Regions from separate parts of the Camelimonas abortus genome, predicted to be linked through region 2. Evidence: riboswitches for the same ligand, from Rfam matches in the RefSeq annotation. Region 2 holds a riboswitch; the other holds the start of a gene.
The links. Region 2 has a riboswitch for S-adenosylmethionine ahead of ACFFJB_RS13190 (O-succinylhomoserine sulfhydrylase). Riboswitches for the same ligand answer to the same signal wherever they lie in the genome.
Positions count from the first base shown of each region.

Region 1: it holds a riboswitch for S-adenosylmethionine, as region 2 does, so the genes downstream of both, metA (homoserine O-acetyltransferase MetA) here and ACFFJB_RS13190 (O-succinylhomoserine sulfhydrylase) in region 2, are expected to answer to the same signal.

Region 1 covers NZ_JBHLWR010000006.1:907,810-913,519, reverse strand. The annotation lists gene ACFFJB_RS06415 (aq_1923 C-terminal domain) at 246-2,342, shown strand; gene ACFFJB_RS06410 (CatB-related O-acetyltransferase) at 2,490-3,107, shown strand; SAM-I-IV-variant riboswitch at 3,180-3,291, shown strand; gene metA (homoserine O-acetyltransferase MetA) at 3,378-4,304, shown strand; gene ACFFJB_RS06400 (acyltransferase family protein) at 4,385-5,554, opposite strand; gene ACFFJB_RS06395 (glycosyltransferase family 2 protein) at 5,630-5,710, opposite strand, start outside.
Region 2 covers NZ_JBHLWR010000006.1:2,514,372-2,520,081, reverse strand. The annotation lists gene ACFFJB_RS13205 (ABC transporter ATP-binding protein) at 1-191, opposite strand, end outside; gene ACFFJB_RS13200 (ABC transporter substrate-binding protein) at 193-1,407, opposite strand; gene ACFFJB_RS13195 (hypothetical protein) at 1,989-3,314, shown strand; SAM riboswitch at 3,417-3,494, shown strand; gene ACFFJB_RS13190 (O-succinylhomoserine sulfhydrylase) at 3,648-4,835, shown strand; gene ACFFJB_RS13185 (Lrp/AsnC ligand binding domain-containing protein) at 5,134-5,370, shown strand; gene ACFFJB_RS13180 (glycosyltransferase family 4 protein) at 5,456-5,710, shown strand, end outside.

The DNA.
Region 1 (5,710 bases), 1.6 Mb from region 2:
ACGGCGCGTCGCGGCCGGCGGCGGCGCAGGCGCGTGACGCGCCGGCGCCGTTTTTCTTTTCACCCGCCGTGCGCTCCGCCCGTCCGGCCCCGCCGGGGCGCGGGGCGGCGGACCGATGTCAGGCGCGGCCGGCGGCGAAAGGCGGCGATCGCTCCCATGGCCTGCGGCCGGCGCCTGAAACCACGTGAGAGGAGCCGGCGCGCGCCGGCTGACGCCGGCAGCCCGGCGCCACAGGGGGATCGTTCATGTCGCCACATCCGTCCAGCTCCCGCAGCAGCGAAACCGGCGCGGCCGGGAGCGCCCGCCCGCGCCGGGGGCGCGGAATTATCGCCTCCGGCGCCGCCGCCGTCGTCGTCTCCGGCGTGGCGCTGGCGGCCGTGGCGCAGTGGACGGCGCACCGGGTGCGCGCCAGCCTCGAGGACGCCGGCCTGCGCGTGGCGGAGATTACGGTCAATCCGCTCTCGGGCGCGGTGACCGTCGACGGGCTGGACGCCCGCCACGACGGCGTGCGGGTGCAGGTGGGTTCGGTGGAGACGGCGGCGGCGCCCTTCGCCCTCGCCTCGCCGGCCGAAGCGGCGACCACGGTGACGCTCACCGACCTCGTCATCACCACGCCCACGGCCACGGTGCGCATTCCGCGGCTGGAGGCCAGCGGCGACAATGTGGACGAGGCGCGGCTGCGGGCGCTGTTCGACAGGGACAGCGCCACGCCGCTGGCGGAGCGCTTCGCCGCCCTTTCGGCGGCGCGGGTGACCATGCCGGAAGTGACGGTGGAGCAGAAGAACGGCGACGTCTCCTCCACGTTCCGCCTGCAGCAGGTCAGCGTCACCGGCCTGAAGGACGGCGTCGCCAGCCAGGCGGCCAGCGCCGCGGCCACCTTCGAGACCCGCGCCGGCGGCCAGACGGTTTCCGGCTCCACCGGCGAATCCGTGACCACGGACGTGCATGTGGCGCATCTGGCGCGCGTGTACACGGAAGCCGCCGCCAGCGACGCCGACCGGACGCCGCGCCCGGTGTACGGCTCCTTCGTCGCCCGCGACATCCGCGTCTCGGCCCGTGACGGCCAGTTCGCCATCGCCAGCGTGTCGGGGCGGGATTTCCGCATGGGCCTGACCAGCCAGCCGCTGCTGGCGCTGGGCGCAGCGATCGAGAAGGTGAAGGATCCCGAGGCGCTGCCGCCGAAAGAGCGCGCCGCCTATTTCCGCCACATGGCCGAGCTGGTGGGGGCGCTCTCCCTTGGCGAAGGCGCGCTGGAGGGGCTCAGCTTCGACCTTGCGGTCCCCGCGGACGCGGATGAGGACGGCGGGGAAAAGGCGGAGGGCGCGGCGGGCAGGCGCGTGCGCGGCGCCGTCGCCCGCATCGCCGTCACCGGCGGAGACTCCGGCGCCCTGACGGCGACGGGCGTGAAGACCTCCACGCCGGACGGCGGCGAGGTGGCGCTGGCCTCGGCCAGCCTTTCCGGCCTCGGCGCCCCGGCGCTGGCCCGCCATCTCCGCGCCGTGGCCGAGGCGGCGGAGCGCGGCGCCGGCGCCGACGACGCCTTCTCCGCCCTCGCCTTCTCCGGCCGCTTCAGCCTCGGCGGCCTCGCCGTGGACATTCCCGGCGACAGGCCGTCCGGCCGGGTGAAGTTCACGCTGAAAGCCTATGACGGCTCCTATCAGGATCCGGTCAACGGCGTGCCCACCCGCATCGACGCCCGCCTCGACAGCCTCGTCGTCGACCTGCCGCCGGAGGCCCCGGACGGCGGCGACGACGCGGACGCCCTGAACGACGCCGTGCGCAGGCTGCGGGCCATGGGCTACGACCGCGTCGACTTCTCTGCGCGGGTTGAAGGCTCCTGGGAGGCGGCGACGAAAACCCTGCGCATCGGCGACGTGTCGTTCAGCGTCGCCGACATGGGCGGCGCGCGTCTCGGCGGCCTGCTCGGCGACGTCAGCAGCGAGCTGTTCAGCGCCGACGCCGACCGCGCCCAGGCGGCGCTGATGGCGGCGCGGCTGAAGAAACTCACCCTGAACGTCACCGACGGCGGCCTTGGCGGCCGGTTCGCGGCGCTGCAGGCGAAGGAGCAGAACGGCGAGCCGGGCGCGGTGCGCGCCGGCTGGGCGACGCTGGCGCAGCTGCTTCTGCCCTCGGTGCTGGGCGCCAGCGAAGGCGCGCTCGAGCTCTCCCGCGCCCTCGGCGACTTCATCCGCCGCAGCGGCTCGCTCAGCGTCACCCTGACCTCGAAGAACCCCGCCGGCGACCCGGTCGGCGAGATCGTCGGGCCGGCGCTGGCCGGCGATCCGCAGGCGCTGTTCCGCCAGCTCCAGGTTCAGGCGGAGGCGCAGGCGGGGCCGCGGTGACGGCGGCCGGGGTTTTCGCCCGGCCTGCTTTGGCATAATCATGCCGGGCGTCGCGACCTGCGACGCCCGGTCTGTTTCGGGACGGCGCCCGCGGCCGCGCGGCGGCCGGCGCGGTCCGCGGGGGGGGGGGGGGGGGGATGGAGCGCAATGGGGCTGATCGGACGGCTGCTGAATCCGCACAACGAGACACGCGTCCACCTGAAGAAGCTGGCGAAGAAGCGCGGCTTCGAGATCGGCGCCTACAGCTACGGCCGGCCCAAGGTGCGCTTCGCCGAATCCGGCGCGCCGCTCAGCATCGGCCGCTACTGCTCCATCGCCGACAAGGTGGAGATCCTGCTCGGCGGCAACCACCGCACCGACTGGGTGTCCACCTTTCCCTTCCCGGCCTTTCCTGACGTGTGGCCCGGCGCGGAGAGCGACTATCACGCCACCGCCGGCGGGGTGAGCATCGGCCATGACGTGTGGCTGGGCTCCGGCTGCATCATTCTCTCGGGCGTCGCCATCGGCCATGGCGCGGTGGTGGCGGCGCGGGCGGTGGTGACGAAGGACGTGCCGCCCTACGCCATCGTCGGTGGCAATCCGGCGCGGATCATCCGCTACCGCTTCAGCGACCGCGACATTGAGGCGCTGCTGGAAAGCGCCTGGTGGGACCTGCCGAAGGAACAGGTGCAGCGCCTGCTGCCGCTGCTGCAGGGGCCGGACGTGCGCGCCTTCTGCGCCGCGGTGAAACGCATCCGCGCCGGCGAAGAGCCCGTCACCGGCTGAACGCGCCCGCCGGTCCGGCGCCGGCCGCGCGGTCTCTCCCCTTGTGCGCGGGCCATTTCCGGAATACACAGGGCGCAACATCAGGAGTTGGGATCAGTCCCAACGCCAACCTGCCTCTTCCGGGCAAGGTGGCGCTCCCCGCCCACGGGGAGGATGTGGCCAGCCGGCAACTATACGGAAACCAGCCACCGCAACCTGTTCCCCTGACGAAGAGGCGACCTGCCCGCACTCCGGTCACCCGACCGGCGAGGAACATGATGGTTGCGTCCCATGCCGATCAAACTGCCTGACGACCTGCCCGCGTTCAGCACCCTCGAGGCCGAAGGCGTGATGGTGATGCGCGAGACCGACGCGATCCGGCAGGACATCCGTCCGCTGCGCATCGGCTTCCTGAACCTGATGCCCAACAAGATCCGCACGGAGACGCAGATCGCCCGGCTGATCGGCGCCACGCCGCTGCAGGTGGAGATGACGCTGGTGCGCATCTCAAGCCACACGCCGCGCAACACCCCGCCCGAGCACATGATCGCCTTCTACCGCACGTGGGAGGAGATCCGCGGGGAGAAGTTCGACGGCTTCATCATCACCGGCGCGCCGGTGGAGCGCCTGCCCTTCCACGAGGTGAACTACTGGGACGAGCTGCGCCGCATCTTCGACTGGACGCAGACCAACGTGCACCGCTGCTTCAACATCTGCTGGGGCGCGCAGGCGGCCGTGCACCACTTCCACGGCATGCCGAAATACGAGCTGAAGCAGAAGGCGTTCGGCGTCTACCGGCACAACAACCTGTGTCCGGGCTCGCCGTTCCTGCGCGGCTTCTCGGACGATTTCTCGGTGCCGGTGTCGCGCTGGACCGAGGTGCGGCGCGCCGACATTCCGGCCGCCTCGGGCATCAGCGTGCTGGCGGAGAATCCCGACGCCGGCCTGTGCCTGCTGCACGACCCGAAGCACCGGTCGCTGCACATGTTCAATCACATCGAATACGACTCGACCTCGCTGGCCGAGGAGTACTTCCGCGATCTGGAAGCCGGCCTCCCGATCCAGATCCCGCACGACTACTTCCCGGACGACGACCCCAGCCAGACGCCGCGCAACCGCTGGCGCAGCCACGCCCACCTGCTGTTCGGCAACTGGATCAACGAGATGTACCAGACCACGCCGTTCGACGTGAACGAGATCGGCAAACCCGGCGCCTGACCGGCGCCGCCGCCGGACCGGCGAAAGGCCAGGCGTTCGCCTGGCCTTTTTTGCGCCCGGCCTGCTGGCGCCCGCAGCAGTCAGCGCGCGTCCGCGCCGCCCATGAGCCGGCGCTTCAGCGCCAGCGCCGGCCGCTCCACCACCCGCCAGGAGATCCAGCCGGCCAGCACGGACGCCGCGACGGAAGGAACCAGCAGCGCCACTGGCCCCAGGTCCGGCAGCAGCGCCCGCAGCGTCTGCTGCAGCGGCCAGCCGTAGAGATAGACGCCGTAGGATATGTCGTCGCGCGGCTCCGGCAGCCAGGAACGGACCGGAACCAGCGCCAGCCACATCACGCCATAGGCGGTGGTCAGGTAGAGCAGCGCGTTGTAGGCGAAGGAGCCGTGCGCCAGGACGGTGAGCGCGGCCAGCAGCACCGCCAGCGGCAGCGACAGGCGGATGGCCCCGCCCAGCCGGTGGAACGCCGCCCCGGCCACGAACAGCAGCGGCAGGCGCAGCATGGTCTGGTCACGCAGGCTGGCGTCAGGAACGAAAGCGTCCAGCGCCAGCAGGCTGCCGACGAGGAACGCCAGCAGCCCCACCGTCACCCGCCGGCGGCGCAGCAGGCCGGCGACGCCGAGCAGGAACACGCCGGCGTAGCACAGCACCTCATAACGCAGCGTCCACACTGTCCCCATGGGAAAGCGGAACGGATTGTGCTCGAACACCCCCGGCAGCGCCGTGTTGCTGCGGTAGGTGAAGGCCGTCTCCCACAGGAAACGCCAGAGGCCGGGCGCAGTGAAATAGGCGACAGGATCGAGGCTGGTCATGCAGGCGCCGAGCACGAGGCCGACGAAGGCGGTGGCCGCCAGCAGCCCCGGCGCGATGCGCAGCGCCCGCGCCAGCAGATAGTCCAGCCAGCCGCGCCGGTCGAAACTCATGGTGACCAGGTAGCCGGAGATGACGAAAAAGCCGTTCACCGCATGGGAGCCGAGCGTGTGCCCGGTGAGGCGGTGGAGCGGCTCGTCGGCCACGTCGCCGGAAACGACGCTGAACCCGTGCGAAATCACCACCAGAAGCGCCAGCGCCAGCCGCAGCAGCGTGAAATTGTTGGCGCGGCCCAGAGACGCCTCGGCCACGGTCGGCGCGCCCAGCAGGCCGCCGCGCCACGGCTCGGCCGCCACCGCCGTCTCCACCGGAACCGGCTGGCCGGCGCCGGGCAGGCGCCCGCCCGGTCGCCGGCCCGCCTCAGCAGTACGGGCATGTGTCATTGATGGCTGTCGCCCCCCTGTACGAACGTCACCGCAATATGCACGCCGGCGACGCTGGGGCAACAATGGTCGCCGTCACCTGAATTGCGGCTGGCGGCTGGCGGGATCGCCCGGCGTGAGCCCTTCGCGGGCGAGCGCGCTGCGCCCGGCGAGGAA
Region 2 (5,710 bases):
GTGGTCTTGCCGGCGCCGTTCGGTCCGATGAGGGCGTGGATGGAGCCCTCCCGGATCGACAGGTTCACGTCCTTGACCGCCACGAAGCCCTTGAACTCCTTGGTCAGCCCCCTCGCCGACAGCACGACGCCGTCGCCCGGGCCGCCGCCAGGGGCGGCGGCGCTGCTGTTGTGTTTTTCCTGTGTCGTCATTTCATTTCGCCAGCGGGCAGCCGCTCTCCTCGACGGTCATGAAAGCCTGATCGCCCGGAATGGTCGCCAGGAGCTTGTAATAATCGAAGGGTTTCTTGCTTTCCGAGGGCTTCTTGACCTCAAAAAGATACATGTCGTGGATCATGCGGCCGTTGGCCAGCACTTTGCCGTTACGGCTGAAGGCGTCTTCAACCGGCATTTCGCGCAGTTTCGCGGCCACGGCGTCGGCGTCGTCGGTGCCGGCCGCCTCAACGGCCTTCAGATACTGGCGCACGGCCGAATAGGTGCCCGCCTGGACCATGTTCGGCATGCGGCCGGTGACCTTCATGTAGCGCTCGCCGAATTCGCGCGCCTTGTCGTCAAGATCCCAGTAATAGCCTTCCGACAGCACCAGGCCGTTGGCGGCCGGCAGGCCGAGACCGTGCACCTCGGCCAGGGTTACGAGCAGCGAGGCCAGCTTCTGGCCGCCCTCGACGATGCCGAACTCCGCCGCGGCCTTGATGGCGTTGGAGGTGTCCATGCCGGCGTTGGCGAGGCCGACGACGTTGGCGCCCGAATTCTGCGCCTGCAGCAGGAAGGAGGAGAAGTCAGTGGTGTTCAGCGGGTGCCGCACCTGGCCGAGCACGCGGCCGCCGCGCGACTTCACGAATTTCGCCGTCTGCTCCTCGAGCGAATGGCCGAAGGCGTAGTCGGCGGTCAGGAAGAACCAGTCCTTGCCGCCATTGTCCACGAGCGCGCCGCCAACGGCCTTGGCCATGGCGTAGGTGTCGAAGGCCCAGTGGAAGCCGTAGGGCGAGCACTGCTTGCCGGTGAGCTCCGCCGTGGCCGCGCCGGTGACGATGTTGATGCGTTTCTTCTCGCGCGTCAGCTGCTGCACGGCGAGGGCCGCCGACGAGGTGGTGAGCTCGACGATGGCGTCCACCTTGTCAGAGTCATACCACTGGCGGGCGATGGCCGAGGCGATGTCCGCCTTGTTCTGGTGGTCCGCGTCAACCAGCTCGACCGGAACGCCGAGCACCTTGCCGCCGAACTCCTCAATGGCGAGACGGGCCGCCGCCACCGAGCCCTTCCCGCCGAAATCCGCGTAAACGCCGGACTGGTCGTTGAGCACGCCGATGCGCACGACGTTGTCCGAAAATTTCCCGGCTGCGGGCTTGTCAGTCGCCTGCGCGAAAGCGCCGCCAGCGACCAGCGCCGACGCCGCCACAGCAGCCATGACGTACCGTCCGGCGCGGGCGCATTTATTGACCAATTCCGCCATATTCGGCCTCCCAAAACGGGCGCAGGCCCGTGTCCAGATCCCGGCAGGATTGACGCAAACGCATACGTCAACACCTTGGCGGGAACGCTAATGACCTTGCTTTCCAGCGACTTGTCAAGGCAGCGCCGCCGAATCGGGCCGCTGCCCCTGGCAATTGTCCAACAGCATGTTGTGAACAGCCCGGCGCCACAATTCGACATTCGGACGGAGGATAATTGGCGCCGCTGATTCGCCTGCGCCCCTGCCAGCGGGCCCCTGCGCGGCGGCGCGACGGCGGCGCGTGGCCGGCGGCCGGCGCATGGGCGCCGCGCCATCGCCCTGAAACGGCCAGGAATGGCGGCTTTATCAGGACACGCGGAAGGCGCGCCGGGCGCTGGCCGGAAACCGGCGGAAAGCCCCTCGCGCATTGCCTGACCGCAACGAATGCTGCCGTCACGTTACCCAGCGACAGCCCTGGGGCGGCGCGATCATCCTGATGTCCGCATGCCGGCCCCGGTTTATCCACCGGGCGCCCGCGACCGGGAAAACGGTGAACCATGGCTGAGGCGAAGAACCGGGACGGAGACACCTCCCGGCCCCAGAATGACAAGGCGACCAACAAGGCGACCGGCGACGGCGGCGCGAAGACCGCCGGCGCCGGACGGCGCGACGCCACGAAGGCGGCCCGCCGTGCGACGAAGGGCGCCGCCGCGGACGCAGCGCCTGCCCTGGATGGCGGCTCCGCCGACGCCGCGCCGTCCCCGGCGAAAGGGCGGAAGTCTGCGGCGGCGAAGCCTTCCGGCGCGAAGCCTGCGGACAGCGGCGCGGACAGGAGCAGGAGCGCGGACAGGAATGAAGCCGGAGCGGCCGCGGCGCCCCCTGTCGCCGGGAGTGGGACGGACGGGAGCGGCCCCGGCGAGGGAACGCCCGCGTCCGCCGCGACGCCCGTCGCCGACGGCGCCGCGCCGACGCCGGTTGTAACCCGCGACCAGCGCGCCGGCGCGCCCTGCCGCCCCGCCGAACCGAAGGCTGACTGGTCGCCCGGACGCAAGGACCGCGAAGCGGCCGGCGCGGCGGCGGTCGGCCCGGGCGGCGGCGCGCTGCGCGCCGCGCTGCTGGGCGCGGCCGGCGGCGTGCTGGCGGCGCTGGCGGTGACGGCGCTGTTCTATCCCGCCCCCCAGGGGAGCGACGACCGCGACGGCAAGGTGGCGACGGCGCTGGAGGAACTGGAGAAGCAGCGGGCGGAGGCCGCCAGCCGCGCCGCCGAACCGGACCGGATCGCCGCCCTTTCGGCGCGTATTGACGCGCTGGAGCAGAAACTGGCCGCCGCCCCGCAACCGGCGGAGGGCGACGACCGGCTGAAAGCCATCGAGCAGAAGCTGGCCGAGCTGGCGAAGCAGCGCGGCGCGCCGGCCGGCCAGCAGGCGGACAGCCGCAGCAACAGCGAGAGCATCGCCGCGATCAACCGCAAGCTGGAGGCGCTGGAGCAGCGGGTTGCGAGCCTGGCGCCGCGCAGCGCGGGCGCTTCCGCGCCAGCGGCGACGTCAGCTCCGGCCGCGTCTCGCGCGCCAGCGCCGGTCCCGCCGCGCCCGCAGCCCTACCCGCGGCCAGGCTACGGTCCGGAGGACGACGGCGTCGCCATGCTGCCGCCGGCGGCGGTTCCGGAGCCGCCGGGCGCCGCGCCCGCCGTTCCGGTGCGCGGCTGGGTGCTGCATAACGTCACTGGCGGCGTCGCCGTGCTGGAGGGGCGCGGCTCCGGCCTCGTCGAGGCGCGGCGGGGGCAGTACGTGCGCGGTCTGGGCCGCATCCTCGGCATCAGCCGTCGCGGCGACCTCTGGGTGGTGACGACGGAAAGCGGGGTGATCACCGCTCCGGTTTACTGACGCGCGGCTGGCGCGACGGGCCGCCGCGCGGCGCCCGGGCGACCTGCGACCGGAACGCCGCGCGACCCTGACTTGACGTCGCCCGGGCGCAGGCGTAAGTCACGGGCGCATCGTGGTGATTTGGCCGGCCGGCTTGCAGCCACGTTAAATAATTCGCTAAAGGGCCGAGGACGCTTTTCAGGACGACCCGGCCCGCCTGGCCGGGTTTTTTCATGTCCGCCCGGGTCGCGGCGTGGGGCGGCGTGCTCCCACCCTGGCTCCGACGGAGCGATGCCGGCGCACGCCGGATCACCGGTTTCCGCCCGCCGGAGACCATGCTGTCGGGAGACGATCGTGACGACAAGCAAGCGCCCCCTTCATCCGGAAACCCGCCTCGTGCACGCGGGATCGCTGCGGTCCCAGTACGGCGAGACGTCGGAAGCCCTGTTCCTCACCCAGGGGCACGTTTACCAGACCGCCGAAGAGTGCGAGGCGCGCTTCAGGGGGGAGAGCGAGGGCTACCTGTACGCGCGCTTCTCCAACCCCACCATCGAGATGTTCGAGCGGCGCATGGCCGCGCTGGAGGGGGCGGAGGCCGCCCGCGCCACCGCCTCCGGCATGGCCGCCGTCACCGCCGCCATCCTCGCCCAGGTGAGGGCCGGCGACCATGTGGTGGCGGCGAAGGCGCTGTTCGGCTCCTCGCGCTGGCTGACCGACGAGCTGTTGCCCCGCTTCGGCGTGGAGACCACGCTGGTGGACGGCGAGGACCTCGACCAGTGGCGCGCCGCCGTGCGGCCCAACACCAGAACCGCCCTCATCGAGAGCCCGGCCAATCCCACGCTTGGCATCGTCGACATCGCCGCCGTGGCCGACATCGTCCATTCGGTGGGCGGCACGCTGGTCGTCGACAACGTGTTCGCGACGCCGCTGTGGCAGAGCCCGCTGGAGCTGGGCGCAGACTGCGTCGTCTACTCCACCACCAAACACATTGACGGTCAGGGGCGCTGTCTTGGCGGCGTGATCCTGGGGTCGGAGGCCTTCATCCAGGCGCATGTTTTCAACTTCCTGCGCCAGACTGGCCCGGCCATGTCGCCGTTCAACGCCTGGGTGATGCTGAAAGGGCTGGAGACGCTGGCGGTGCGCGTGCGCCAGCAGACCGCCAACGCCGCGGCCGTGGCCGACGCGCTCGCCAGCCACCCCATGGTGACGCGCCTGATCTATCCGGGCCGCCCGGACCATCCGCAGGCGGAGCTGATCCGGCGGCAGATGCGCGGCGGCTCCAACCTGATCGCGCTGGAGGTGAAGGGCGGCAAGGCGGGCGCGTTCCGCTTCATGAACGCCCTGCAGGTGGTGAAGATCTCCAACAATCTCGGCGACGCCAAGAGCCTGATCACCCATCCGGCCACCACCACCCACCAGCGCTTCGACGACGCCGCGCGCGCCGCCATGGGCGTGACCGACGGGCTGCTGCGCCTCTCGGTGGGGCTTGAGCACCACGAAGACCTCATCGCCGACCTGCACGCGGCGCTGGACCAGATCTGAGGCCGCGAGGCGACGGGACGGAACGGCGCGCCTTCCGCTTCCGGACGGCGCGGCTTCTTTCAGCCCGGGCCGCATGCTAACAACGCCACGGGCGTCGCCGGCGCCGGCGGCCACATGTGCGCCGCGCGCCGGCGGCATTGGCGGGGAGGCGTCAGGACCGTCCGGCGCGCGCCCCCGTTTTTCCGGCAACGCGCATCCTGCGGCGAAGGCGAGAGGCCTTTTCCGCAGCCTGCGTCAGGGACGCGCCGGCCCCGCCCGGCGGGCGGGGGCGCGCCCCGGCAACCAGCGAGCGGCAGGCATGCAGACCTTCTTCGTGCAGATCAAATGCAAACTCGGCCAGACATACAACGTGGCCAGCGCCCTGGCTGACCGCGAGATCGCCTCCGAGATCTATTCCATCGCCGGCGACTTCGACATTATCGCCAAGTTCCACGTGGACCGCGACGTCGACATCGGCCATTTCGTCGCCGAGCAGGTGCAGCCCATTCCGGGCATCGCCGACACGCGCACGCTGATCACCTTCAAGGCGTTCTGAGCCCCCCGCTCCCGCTGCTCCGGCGCCCGGCGTCAGGCCCGGGGCCGGCCGCGGACGGAGAAGACAGAAAGCAGAGACGACAGAATTGCCCGCATCTCCTTCCGCCAGCGCTCCCGGCCCGGCTTCCGCGACCGGCGGCGCGCGCGCGCCGACCCTCGCCTTTCTGGTGACCGAAGACTGGTTTTTCTGCTCGCACTTCCTGCCGATGGCGCGGGCGGCGCGGGAGATGGGGCTTGAGGTGGCGGTCATCACCCGCGTGCGCGACCACCGCGCGACGATTGAGGCGACCGGCGCGCGCGTGATCCCGCTGGAGGCCGAGCGGCGCAGCCTCAACCCCGTC